Regions from separate parts of the Bifidobacterium adolescentis ATCC 15703 genome, predicted to be linked through region 1. Evidence: riboswitches for the same ligand, from Rfam matches in the RefSeq annotation. Region 1 holds a riboswitch; each other region holds the start of a gene.
What was found. A riboswitch is a leader RNA that binds a small molecule or an ion and turns the genes downstream of it on or off. The one in region 1 is predicted to bind thiamine pyrophosphate.

Region 1 (4,435 bases):
TTATTCGAGCCGATCATCGCGCCAAGCGGCATCACGCAAGCCGCACCTGCGTCTTCAAGACGCTTCGCCGCAATCGGATCGGGGAACATGTACGGCATGACCACGAAGCCTTCTTTTGCCAGCTGTTTCGTGGCTTTGATGGTTTCCTCATTGTCGGGCAGCAGATACTTCGCCTCATGCTCGATCTCCACCTTCACGAAGTCCGTCTGGCACACTTCGCGCGCGAGACGGGCAATACGCACCGCTTCCTCTGCATTGCGTGCGCCGGACGTGTTCGGCAGCATGGTGATGCCCTTCGGAATGTAGTCGAGCAGGTTGTTTTCGGTGGTGCGGCAGCGGCGCAGCGCCATGGTGACGATCTGCGTGCCCGCGTTCTCGATGGTCGCCTTGATGAGGTTCAGGTCGTAACGGCCGGAACCGAGGATGAAACGGCTCGTGAACTTGTGCCCGCCGAGGATCAGCGGGTCGGCGTCGCCGGTGGCGATCTCGTCGTACGCATGAGCGTCCGGCTCCGGCAGGATCGCCGTGTTCGTGGTGGTGCCGACCAGCTCGTCGAGCGTGGCGTTCGGTGCGGCCGCGACGTCGGCGGCTGCGGTGGTGATGGTGTTTTCGGTGCTCATCGTCGGTTCCTTTCGTTGGGGTGTTTGTTGTTGTTGCGATTGCTGTGCTGCTGTTGTGTTGCCGTTGCGTCGCTGTTGTGTTGTGTGCAACGTGCGTTTGTAATCGCAATAAAAATTTCGATTACGGCAGTGGAGTAACGTAGCAGTGCGTCAGGCGTCTTCCTCGCCGAGGATCAGTCGCGTGATCATGTTCGCTTCGTGGCAGGCGACCACGCCCACGCGCGGCGCCATCAGGCCGGCACCCGGTACCGGAGCCGTCTCGCCATCGCCACAGAAGTAGAAGTTCTTCGAAACGCGACGCGTGCTCACCAGGTTGGAGCTGCGGAAGCCGGCCATGCCGGACGCGCTGACGAGCTTCTTGCCCGGCAGATTCTCCAGCACCGCGTTGACGAGCATCGTCTTGTTTTCCGGCACGTCGAACGCCTCGCAGATGATGTCCTCGTTTTCGAACAGCGTCGGCACGTTCTCGTCGGTCACCTTGACGGTGTCGATGGTGATGTCCGTGAACGGGTTGATTTGGCGCAGATTGCTGCGCAGCGCCTCCGTCTTGTACTGGCCGAGGTCCTTCAGGAAATACTGCTGGCGATTCAGGTTCGTCATATCCACGCGGTCGAAGTCGATCAAGTGCAGGTGGCCGACGCCGATGCGGGTCAGCGCCACCGCGATGGTGGAGCCGAGGCCGCCGCAGCCGCAGATGGCCACGTGCGCCGCGTCGAGCTTGTCCTGTGTGGCGGCCGTGTGACGGTCGAGCAGGGCTGCGCGGATCTCCTCGCGGCTGACCAAGGTGGCCGGGTCGGGCTGGTTGTCGAAAGCGTGCTGGCGGGCGTCGATCTGCGCCTGCGATGCGGATGGTTCAAAAGTCATGGTTGTTCTCGTATTCTCGTTTCCGTTCGTATGGTTTGTTTCGCTGCTGTGCTCAGCCGCCCTGCACGAACGTGACGATTTCCAACGTGTCGGTGCCCTTGAGCTGCGTCTGCGCACGCTGGGCGCGCGGCACGATCTCGCCGTTGAGCTCCACGGCCACGCGGTCGGCGCGCAGACCGCGCTGCTCCACTAGTTCGGCCACGGTGATCGGCGTGGCGACGTCCTCTTCCTTGCCGTTGATGATCATTTCGGTTCCCTTCTGTATGTCAGGCCCCACGAGTGCCGTTCCCGCCGAAACGGACGTTCAGAACTGCTTTGTGGGCTTCCGAGCGTCTGCTTCCGGTGAATCGGACATTCACGGTTGGTACGAAAAAAGGGTCGCCGAAGGAACCGTACCCTATGAGGTGGTGCGCCCCTCCGTGACCCTAATCACGCGATATTCGGTTATCGCGAACGGAAGATGAGATACGCCTTGCGGCGCGAACAACCCGTCTCCTTACGGCGGCATTACCCGCATCAAGTCCTCGGTCGAAGCTGTATGAGCTCCCTCTCAGCCTTTCGGCTCCCGTTCGGTTGTGCCTTTATCTTCGCGCAGGCGCCCGACAAGCGTGCGCCGGTTCACGTTGGGTTAGTCTTGATGTGAACATGTGCGAATCGGCTGCGTGCTTGCAAGGAAGGGGAAGATGATGATGAACGGTGAGTTGGCAGGATTTACGATTCCTCGGCTCGGCATGGGAACGATGGCTTTGGCGATTGAGGGGCGTCCGGATCGCGATACTGCGATTCGTACGATTCATGCCGGTTTGGACGCGGGTGTTCGCTATTTGGATACGGCTTGGTCGTATTATCTGCCGAGCGAGCCTGGCACTGGCACTGCGAAAGATTTGGGGTACGGCGAAAAGTTGGTGCGTGATGCGCTCGCTTCGTGGAATGGCCCCCGAGATGAAGTGCTGGTCGCCACGAAAACTGGCTATCGACGCACCATGGAGATCCCCGCTTTTGTTGCTCCTGTGTCCGATTCGCCAGAATCGGACACTCAGGGGCGGGATTCCGAGGGCTGCAGTCGTCGGCCTGGCGGGGAACGCCAGCATTTGCAGGCGGCGGGCAGTCAATACGGGTGGATGGCGGATTCGCGCCCCGAAACCATGATTCGTGACGCCAAGGAATCCGCGCTGCACTTGGGCGTCGATACGCTCGACCTGTTGTATTCGCACGGACCGGACCCGGAAGTGGCTTATGAGGACCAGGTCGGCGCGCTGAAGCAGCTGCTTAACGAGGGCGTGATCCGGTACGCGGGCATTTCCCGCGTGGACAACGCGCAGATCGACATCGCCCGCGAGATTCTCGGCGACAAGCTGATCGCCGTGCAGAACCAGTTCTCGCCCTCGCACCCCGACCCTGAGCATACGATGGAGCACTGCGCGGAACTTGGACTCGCGTTCGTGTGCTGGAGCCCCCTCGGCGGCTTCCTCGACGCGTTCGACCAGCGCGCGTACGACCCGTTCCGCACGGTCGCCGGCAACCACGGCTGCTCCTACCAGCGCGTGGTGCTCGCCTGGGAACTGAGCCGCTACGAGCGGTTGTTCACCATCCCCAGCGCCCGCAATCCGCAGGAAATCAACGATTCCTTCGCCGCCACCGAACTGACGCTCACGCAGGATGAGCTGGCGATGCTGAACGCCTCCGTCGACGCCCGTCGCGGCTGAATTCCGCGCAATACGTACGATTGGCCGCGCCCGATTCCGCACAATAATCGCGATTCGGGCCGCGGCCTTTTTCGTGCCTTCTGTAGCTTGCTCGCTGCAAAATCGCCCTGGGAATAACTTACACTGTAAAATGTTTACACTGTAAGATATTATGACGGCGATTGCGACGGAAGGAGGTGCCGCGTGGGCTTTGAAGAGGAACTGTTCCACGAATTGGCGACCAACACATGGGACAAACGCTCGCGCATGCAGCAGGAGATGGTGAAAGGCGCGAAGGGCGAACCCTTCGCCGTGCAGGAACTCTATAGGAAAGGCCCGCTGACGCCATCGCAGCTCGCCTCTTCAATGAAAACCACCACCGGACGCGTGTCTGCACTGTTGTCCGCACTGGAGAAAAAAGGCCAGATCACGCGCGAATCCGACCCTGACGATCGCCGTGTGGTGCACGTGAACCTTACCGAAGCCGGCAGGGAGCGCGCCGAACGTCAGCGCGAAAGCATGCGCGAGGCGATCTGCTGGATCTTCTCGCAAATGGGGGAGCGACGCGCGCGCGAATTCGTTGAGCTCACCGAGGAATTCACCACGTACATGTCGCTGTGCATGCCCGGCAAACCGCGCCCCACGGCGGACGAGGTCAAAGCCGCGTTCTCAGGAAACGCACAGGAAGACGCGTAGTATCTTACGCTGTAAATAATTCACAGTGTAAGTAATCGCAATCCAGTAATCGCAAAAACCGCGAAAAATCGCAAAAACTAATCGTAAGAAAACAAGCAAAACACAAAACAAGAGAAGGAACCAAGCATGCTTCGCATCGTACGATACCTCTCCAAAGCGGAGATCGGTCAGATGCTCGTCGCGCTGGTCAGCATCGTCGGTCAGATCTGGCTTGACCTGACCCTGCCGGACTACATGGCCGACATCACGCAGCTCGTCGAAACCCCCGGCAGCGAAATGCACGACATCTGGGTGGCCGGCGGCAAAATGCTGCTCGTCTCGCTCGGATCGGCGGCCTGCGCCGTCGTCACCGGCTTCATCGCCGCGCGCGTGGGCGCCTCGTTCAGCCAGCGCCTGCGTTCGCTTGAATTCAACAAGGTGGAAAGCTTCGGACCGGCGGAAATGAACCGTTTCTCCACCGCGTCGCTCATCACCCGCTCCACGAACGACATCACGCAGATCCAGATGTTCATCACCATGGGCCTCATGATGATCGTCAAAGCGCCGATCATGGCCGTGTGGGCCGTGTGC
Region 2 (4,435 bases), 800 kb from region 1:
ACGCCGGCTTAAACATTCGGATGGGATACTCAAAAGAGCGTGGAAGAGGCGACCTGCTATTCAGCACACGAAATGCTGCAGCCGAACGTACAATGGTCGCCCCATGTCTTCGCTATTCGGCGATACCGTTTTTGGACTAAATCAGCCAATCGGTCACGTCCTTCTCGGAAACAGATTCCGAGAAACGGTGCCCGGTAAGCCATGTACCGCTGCCTGCCATTTTCTGGAGCGTGGATGCACTGTTGCCGATATCGGAGCTGGCGGAAGTGCAGAACGGAATGATCGTCTTACCTGCGAAATCGTTGGATTTGACGGAATCGTTCACCAGCCAAACAGGTGCCATCCACCAAATCGGGAAGCCCAGATACACAGTGCTGCCGGCACCGACCATGTCATGGACCGGAATCATTCGCGGCCGGCACGTTCCTTGACATAACCGACGAAGCGGTCGACCGCCTCAGGGGTGTCGTGGCGAAAGAACATGCTGGTCTTGGTGTCAAGGCCCGCGATGGTTGCCATCTCGCTGTCGGAGAGCCGGAAATCGAAAATGTTCAGGTTTTCTTCCATGCGCTCCTTGTGCGTGGACTTGGGCAGAGCAACGATGTCGCGCTGGGTGAGCCAACGCAGGATCACCTGCGCGACGGACTTGCCATGCGCCTCGCCGATCCTGGCCAGGGTGGGATTGGAGAACATGTTCTGCATGCCCTCCCCGAACGGAGCCCATGCTTCCTGAGCCACGCCCCGCTTGACCATGTTCTTGCGAGCTTCGATCTGCTGGTTGAGCGGATTAGTCTCGACCTGATCGACCATCGGGGCGATCTCATTGAAGGCGACCATATCGGCCAGACGATCCGGATAGAAGTTACTCACGCCGATGGCGCGGATCACGCCGTCCTTGTAGAGCTTTTCGAGTGCACGCCACGCGCCGTAGGTATCGGAAAACGGCTGGTGCAGTAACACCAGATCGAGATAGTCGGTGCCAAGCTTCTTCAAGGACACATCGACGGACCTCAGCGTGTTCTCATAGCCGTAATTGCTGATCCAGATCTTGGTAGTGAGGAACAGATCCTTACGATCGATACCGGAATCCTTGATTCCTTGGCCGACTTCGGCCTCGTTGAAGTACGACTGTGCGGTGTCGATATGGCGGTACCCGGTCTCGATGGCCTCGCGCACGCAGCGAGGAGCATCGTCCTTGCTGATCTGGAAGACGCCGTATCCGATCTTCGGAATCTCAATACCGTTGGCAAGTTTCACGTATTCCACTGTTTTTCCTTCCATAAATTCGTCGGTATTCAGTGCCGGCATGTATGCCGTTCTGACCCCCACGATAAAATCCGGTAGCTGCTACCGGTCAAATTACGGCACGCCGGTACTATCTACCGGTATTAATAACCGGAAATGTGACATGATAGGTACAAACAAAAAGAACAATGCGCCTCAAGCCCGACCCCATCCGGCGGCACCCGCCGAACGTCCTGCCGCGCAGCGTCCGAAAGGAGCCACGTATGGCAATCACGGCAGTGCCACTCCATAAGAACATGAAAACCTATACGATGAAGCAGGCCTGCAAACTAACCGGCATGAATTACGAAGCATTGAAGTTCTATTGCAATTCAGGACTCGTGCCCGGTCTCAAACGAGACCAGAACAACCGACGCGTCTTCGACGAGCGATGCATCGCATGGATCAACGGCCTGACATGCCTCAAACGCTGCGGTCTGGGCATCAAGGAGATGCGGCACTACACGCAACTCTGTCTTAAAGGTGAGTCATCGATACCGGAACGTCAGGAAATCCTTGCCGAAAAACGCGAGCATCTGGAGACGCAACTGGAGGAACTGCGTAAAGCCATCGCATACATCGATGAAAAACAGCGCTTCTACGCCGACGTGACTGCCGGCAGGACGGCATACTGCAGCAACGTCATCGACACGACGCAAAGCGACTGACTGCGTTCCGTAGGTGATTTTTGCGTTCCGTAGGCGGTCAGCTTCGAATCCGGACACGAGCAAACGCCTAATTCCAGGCATCTCGCCGATGCTTATCCGGCAGCAACCACCTACGGAAGCCCAAAATCACCTACGGAATCGCGCCTGTCAAGGGACGCAGATAGATTAACCACTGTTGTAAACATGCGGGGGTGCTTGATGTCCAAGTCCATCAAGCTGAGATAGGCATGAACGCCTGACCCTTTGAACCTGTTGGTTAGGACCAACGTAGGGAGCAGATCATGAGCGATGACCCATCCACCAATGACGCACTCGGCACATTGCGTGCCGCCATCAAACAAGCCGTCACGGACGTGCGCGGGCAGACACCATTGGCGCAGTCGTTCACCAATTTCGTAACCATCAATCTGGTGGCCAACGCGCAGCTCGCCGCGGGCGGCACCGCGGCCATGAGCTATCTGCCGGATGACGTGATCGCCACCGCCGAAATCGCAGGATCCAATTACATCAACGTGGGAACGTTGCTGCCGTTCTTCAAGAACGCGCTGCCCGAGATCGCGCGCAAGCTACATGAGAACGGCAAAACCTGGGTGCTCGATCCGGTCGCGGCCGGCATCGGCGAGACACGCACCGCCATCCTCGAATCGTTCCGTGACGTTCCGCCGACCATCGTGCGCGGCAACGCCAGCGAGATCATCGCGCTCGACGCGATGTGGGGACTCGCCGACGCCGACAGCACCACGCCCGCGACCCGTCCCGCCGGCGTGGAAGCCGTCGATGAGGTCGATGCCGCGGTCGACGCGGCCAAGCGTCTCGCCCGCCATCTGGCGAAGCGCTCCCCCGTTGGAGCAGGCGCGGTCGCGGTGTCCGGCGCGGTTGATCTGGTGACCGACGGCGAGCGCACGTTCCGCCTGCCCGGAGGCAGCGCGATGATGACGAAGATCACCGGCGCCGGCTGTTCGCTCGGCGGCGTGACCGCAACGTATCTTGCCGTGGCCGAGCCGCTGGTCGCCGCCCTTGCCGCGTCGCTGCTGTATGATCGTGCGTCCGAAATCGCCGAAGTCAAATCCGATGGCCCCGGTTCGTTCCAGGTGGCGCTGCTCGACGCGCTGTGGAACGTCACCGCCGACCAGGTGGCCGCGTCCGACATCATCGAAACCAACTGACCGCAACGTTCCGTGGATGGTTTCGCACCATCGCAATCGTATATACGGAATATATACGTTCAGTGCGGTGCGACGGAAAATAAACGGAAAATAACAAGACTTCTTCTGGAGCACTTACCCAAAGAACAACAAAGGGGAGACCAATGAATAATTATCCATTCGCCTCGATGCGCGACTGCTTTGATATGAGCGCGTATTTCGTGGTCGGTCCGCAGGATTGCAAGGGCCGGCCGGTGACGGATGTGGTGGATGACGCGTTGCGTGGGGGCGCGACGTTCATCCAATTGCGCGCCAAGAACGCGGATGCGAAGGATATCACCGAAATGGCCCGCGATATCGCGCAGGTCATCAAGAACAGCGGCAAGTCCGATTCCGTGGCGTTTGTGATCGACGACCGCGTGGATGTGGTGTGGCAGGCGCGCGACAAGGGCATCAAGGTGGATGGCGTGCATATCGGCCAGACCGATATGGAACCGCAGGAGGCTCGCGCGCTGCTCGGCGAGGATGCCATCGTGGGCCTGTCCGCCGAGACCGAAAGTCTGGTGAAGCTTATCAACGAGCTGCCGAGCGGCTGCATCGACTACATCGGCGCCGGCCCGCTACATGTGTCCACCACCAAGCCGGAGGCTTCCGTGGGCGGCAACGACGGTTCCGGGCACACGCTTGACGAGGAACAGATCAACGCGATTTGCGCGGCGAGCGAGTTCCCGGTAGTGGTCGGCGGCGGCGTACATGCCGACGATATGGAGATGCTGGCCCGTTCGAAGGCGGCCGGCTGGTTCGTGGTGTCCGCGATCGCCGGTGCCGACGATCCGGAAGCGGCCACCCGCGAAATGGTGACGCGCTGGAAGGCGGTGCGCGGCGACGCGAAGCACGGCTATGCGCCGCGTGTGAAGTAGTCCGTCGTACAGGAAATCGACAAGCCCGCTGAGATGAGCGAGAAGTTCCGCAAAGGTGGTTCTACACTGTATCAGTGAGCTCAGTGAAGATAATCAATGAATCAGTGAGCCTAATAAGGAGAGTTACCATGACCAGCACATTGCCACCGGTATTGAGCATCGCAGGATCGGATTCGTCCGGCGGTGCCGGCATTCAGGCGGATTTGAAGACCATGCTCGCCAACGGCGTGTTCGGCATGACCGCGATCGCGGCGCTGACCGCGCAGAACACCACCGGCGTGACGATGGTCACCAACACTCCCCCGGAAATGCTTGCGGCGCAGATCGACGCGGTGTTCGAAGACATTCCGCCGGTGGCGGTGAAGATTGGCATGGTGTCCAGCGCCGAGCTCATCACCGTGATCGCCGACCGTCTGAC
Region 3 (4,435 bases), 1.0 Mb from region 1:
CCCGCAACAAGGGACGCAATATGCTCATCATCGTCATCGTGACCATCATCGCCGCTGCCGCCACAATCGGCCTATCCATCCGGCAGGCGGCCGCCACCGCAAGAAGCAGCGGATTAGATAACACCACCGTCACCGCGCAGATCAGCCTTGATCGCGGCAAACTCATTTCCGAATCGCGCGAGCAGTCCAAGTCGGATTCCGATTCGTCCGATGCTTCCGCCAAACCTGACTTCGACGCCATGCGTTCCGCTTTGGCCGACAAGCAGTTTTCGCTTGCCGACTATCAGAAGTACGCGAAGGCTTCATCCGCGGTGAAATCCACATATTATATGGAGACCACGGGGTTGGCGGCGACCGACGATTTCCAGCCGGTCACCGATTCGTCCGGTTCGGATTCCTCCAGCTCGTCCGGCTCGTCCAATATGAAGGATTCGTCTGATACCGCCGGTACGGATAACGGCAACCGTCAGGATGAACAGCCCGGCGTCCCCGACGGACAAATGGGCGACGTCGCGGGCAGCAAAGACGGCGCGGGCATGGTCAGCGGCGATTTCTCCCTAATCGGCTTCTCCAGCGACGAGGCCATCGCCAACGCCTCCAATGGCAGCTTCACCATGGTGAAGGGCAAGGTGTTCGGCTATGACGCGAGCAGTGATGGCGATGCCATCATCTCCAAATCGCTCGCCGACCGTTCCTGACAATCCAATCGCACGTTTTTTCTGGAAAGGACCTCCCATGACAACGAATTCCGCGGATACCGCCAATACGGCAATCGCAAAAGAAGCCGTCGAGACCAACGGCGCACAATCGCAGCAGACCGGCCCGCCTACGCTGCAGCTGGATAACGTCAGTTATGCCTACACCAAAGGCGGCAAACGCGTGCTGAAAAACATCAGCCACGATTTCCAAGCCGGCAAAGTGCATGCCATCACCGGACCGTCCGGAGCAGGCAAAACCACGCTGCTATCACTGATCTCGGGACTGGCGAATCCCACGGAAGGGATGGTGCTGGTCGACGGCACCGACCTGTCGGAACGAGACCGATACCGTTTTCGCAGCCATGACAGCGGCGTGATCTTCCAAAGCTTCAACCTGCTGCCGAACCTTACGGTGGCGGAGAACATCATCCTGTCGATGGACGCGTCCGGCAAATCGTTCGACAAGCCGAAGAAAGCAATCGTCGAAGAATTGCTCAAACAGGTGCATCTGCCGAAGGAATACGCGAACGAGCGGATTCTGCACCTGTCCGGCGGCGAACAGCAGCGTGTGGCGATCGCCCGCGCGCTAAGCTACGGCCCTTCCATCATCGTCGCTGACGAGCCGACCGGCAATCTCGACCTGGCCACCCAGGACGACATCATGGGTATTTCCCGAACGTTGGCGCATGATGGGCATCGTTGCGTCATCATCGTCACGCACAGTCCGGAAGTGGCGAAGACGTCCGACGAGGTGTTCGAGCTGGCTCCCATCAGGCGTCGCAGATAAGCGTCGGCAGCTTCTCGAAAAGAAATACGGCATGCGTCCCCATGCAACGGACACGCATGCCGTATTTTTTCCTGTTTCGGTTGGACGGTGGCGTTATGATTGGGCGCGTCGAAGTACAGGGGTGCCGAATACGGCTGAGACGGGCGACCGCCCGGACCCTTGACCTGATCAAGGTAATGCTTGCGTAGGAACAGTACCGGCAAAACGCGTCGCGTCCCGTAGAGACGATCTCCGTTGTATTTCGGCTTGTGCACATACCCAATGGAAGTCGAGAAGGGACACCATGGCCAACGAAAAGCCATCGACACAGACGCAGCCGCACGGCGATGCCGCAACCAGAAAGAAAACCGAAACGAGCGTGGCGGAAGCCGGTTCGTCAGCCGAAAAGAAGGTCACGCCGAAGAACGCCCTGCTGGGATTGCAGCATGTGCTCGTATCAAACGTGTGGCTTGATCCGGTGTTCGTGGCGGGCGCCATCGGTCTGCCGTTGGCATTGTCGTCGAACATGGTGAACGCCATTTTCATCGTCTCCGGCCTGGTCACGCTTATCCAGGCCACGAAACTGGTGCGCCTGCCCATCGTTCAGGGTCCTTCCGCGGCGTTCGACGCGCTGATGATCGCCGCCGGCACCGCCGGATCACTTGCCGCGGCCGGCACGTCCATCTTCATCAGCTCGCTGATTTTCCTGGTGCTGTGCCTGACGCGTGTGATCGAGAAGCTGCGGTTCCTGTTCGCCCCGATCGTATCGGGCGTGATCATCTTCCTCGTCGGCGTCTCCCTGTCGGGATTCACATTGAGCGAGTTCCTTGGCGGCGCGCCGGGAGACAAGGGCTCCGCCGATCCGAAGACGCTGGCCGTCTCCATCATCACCTGCGTGCTGGTGGTGGTGCTTTCCCAGTTCGGCAAGGGCATGGTGAAGGCGCTGTCGTATCTGATCGCACTGGTCGTGGGCACCGCGCTGTCTCTGGCGTTCGGCATGGCCGACTTCTCCGCGGTGGCCTCCAAGCCGTGGCTCGGCCTGCCCAAGTTCATGCCGTATGGCGGTTTCGATTTCAACGCGGCGATTTTCGTACCGTTCTTCATCGCCTATCTGGTGGCCATCATGGAAGCCCTCGGCGTGTATCAGGCGGCCACGGAGATCCAAGGCACGAAGCTCCAGGACCGCCAGGTGCGTTACGGTCTTGCCGGAGAGGCCGCCGGTTCGGCGATCTCCTCGCTGATCGGCGGTTTCACCACCACCGCGTATCCGCAGAACGTGGCGCTGCTCAAAGTCACCGACGAAGGCAAGACCCGCACCCGCGTGCCGGTGATCATTGCCGGCGTGGTGTTCGTGGTGCTTGGTTTCATTCCGAAGGCGGGCGCAGTGCTGTCGCTCATCCCATCTCCCGTGATCGGCGCCATCTTCCTGCCGGCCGCCGCAAGCCTCATCAGCACCGGCTTCAACACGCTGCGCAAGGTGGAAAGCGACGACCGCACCCAAGTGGTGATCGGCCTTTCCCTGCTGCTTGGCATCGCCCTGCCGAACGCGTTGAGTGGTCTTGAAGGAGGAGCGCACGTGTTCTTCTCGAATTCGATTCTGGTCGGCGCGTTCAGCGTCGTGATTCTCAAGGCCCTCATCATCGACCTGCCGAACTTTATCGCACAACACGCAGACGAGCGGACGAAACAAGCGGAATAATCGAAAGCATCCGAATAATCCGACAACCATACGACGGAAAGGACATGGCATGAGCATGGGGCAATCGCAGGAATCCACGAACATCGACGAGACGAAGGAAACCATCAAACGGGAGGTGCTCGACTTCATCGCACAATACGGCTGCGGCAAGGCGCCCGATGAGGCGTTCGACACGCTGGCGAAGCATATCTTCGCCTTTCAATTCGAGCACAACCTCCCATACCGCGCCTACTGCATGTCCAAACGCGTGACGCCGCAGACGCTCGCCAACTGGATGCAGATTCCCCCCATGCCGGTGGACGGCTTCAAAATGCTGACGCTCACCTCCGTGCCCGAACAGGATTGCGAAGCGGTGTTCACCACCAGCGGTACCACGCATCCCGGTCAACGCGGGCGCAACTTCCACCCCGACCTGCAAGTGTGGGACGAGTCGATGATCGTGCCGTTCAGGCATTTCATCATGCCCGACCGCGAGCGCATCCGCATCGCAGTCCTCTCCCCCGCATGGGACATGAACGAGCATTCGTCGCTGTCCCGATATCTGACCCGCGCCGTGGAGCAGTGCGGCGCCGAAGGCAGCGGCTTCTTCTTCCATGAGGATGGCCTTGATTTCACAGGTGTCGAGCGCTTCCTCGACGAGGCCGCGACCGACGGCGAACCGGTGATGCTTATGGGCGCCTCCTCCGCCTACCTGTATCTGCTGGATTATCTGGACAAGCAGGGCAAGACCTACGCTCTGGCCGCCGATTCCCGCGTGTTCGATACGGGCGGTTTCAAAAGCACGCGCACCGACATGACGGTCGACGACCTGTATGCGGCGTTCGAACGAGTGTTCGGCGTGAAGCGCTCGCATTGCGTGAACATGTATGGCATGACGGAGTTGAGTTCGCAGATCTACGATCAGAACATCCTGTCCTATTACACGGATGGTTCGTCGAATTATCTCAAAGCCACGCCGTCGTGGGTGCGTTCGGTGTTCCTCGATCCGGCTTCGCTTACGCCGGTCGCCGATGGCGAGCAGGGTGTGATCGCGCATTACGATCTGGCGAATTGGAATTCGTGCCTGGCTATTCTGACGGAGGATCTGGGTGTGCGCACCGAACATGGCTATGTGCTGAACGGTCGTGCGAAAGGCGCCGAGGCGCGTGGCTGTTCGATCACCGTCGACGAGGTGATGGCGGCCAACGCATGAGCGACGTCGACATTTTCCACGCGCCGCGGGATTTCGAGTTCCATGATTTCGACACACGCAACGTCACGGCGTCCGATGGC

Region 2: it holds a riboswitch for thiamine pyrophosphate, as region 1 does, so the genes downstream of both, BAD_RS06060 (hydroxyethylthiazole kinase) here and thiS (sulfur carrier protein ThiS) in region 1, are expected to answer to the same signal.
Region 3: it holds a riboswitch for thiamine pyrophosphate, as region 1 does, so the genes downstream of both, BAD_RS04985 (solute carrier family 23 protein) here and thiS (sulfur carrier protein ThiS) in region 1, are expected to answer to the same signal.

Annotation. Positions count from the first base shown of each region.
Region 1 is NC_008618.1:125,085-129,519, forward strand. It holds gene BAD_RS00470 (thiazole synthase) at 1-620, opposite strand, end outside; gene thiF (sulfur carrier protein ThiS adenylyltransferase ThiF) at 771-1,484, opposite strand; gene thiS (sulfur carrier protein ThiS) at 1,537-1,731, opposite strand; TPP riboswitch at 1,960-2,063, opposite strand; gene BAD_RS00485 (aldo/keto reductase) at 2,168-3,190, shown strand; gene BAD_RS00490 (MarR family winged helix-turn-helix transcriptional regulator) at 3,374-3,865, shown strand; gene BAD_RS00495 (ABC transporter ATP-binding protein) at 3,992-4,435, shown strand, end outside.
Region 2 is NC_008618.1:1,414,179-1,418,613, forward strand. It holds gene BAD_RS06045 (flavodoxin) at 137-409, opposite strand; gene BAD_RS06050 (aldo/keto reductase) at 406-1,281, opposite strand; gene BAD_RS06055 (MerR family transcriptional regulator) at 1,509-1,952, shown strand; TPP riboswitch at 2,130-2,243, shown strand; gene BAD_RS06060 (hydroxyethylthiazole kinase) at 2,234-3,118, shown strand; partial or broken gene BAD_RS06065 (thiamine phosphate synthase) at 3,262-4,011, shown strand; gene thiD (bifunctional hydroxymethylpyrimidine kinase/phosphomethylpyrimidine kinase) at 4,146-4,435, shown strand, end outside.
Region 3 is NC_008618.1:1,155,323-1,159,757, forward strand. It holds gene BAD_RS04975 (hypothetical protein) at 1-698, shown strand, start outside; gene BAD_RS04980 (ABC transporter ATP-binding protein) at 736-1,485, shown strand; TPP riboswitch at 1,593-1,695, shown strand; gene BAD_RS04985 (solute carrier family 23 protein) at 1,769-3,163, shown strand; gene BAD_RS04990 (coenzyme F390 synthetase) at 3,213-4,355, shown strand; gene BAD_RS04995 (acyl-CoA reductase) at 4,352-4,435, shown strand, end outside.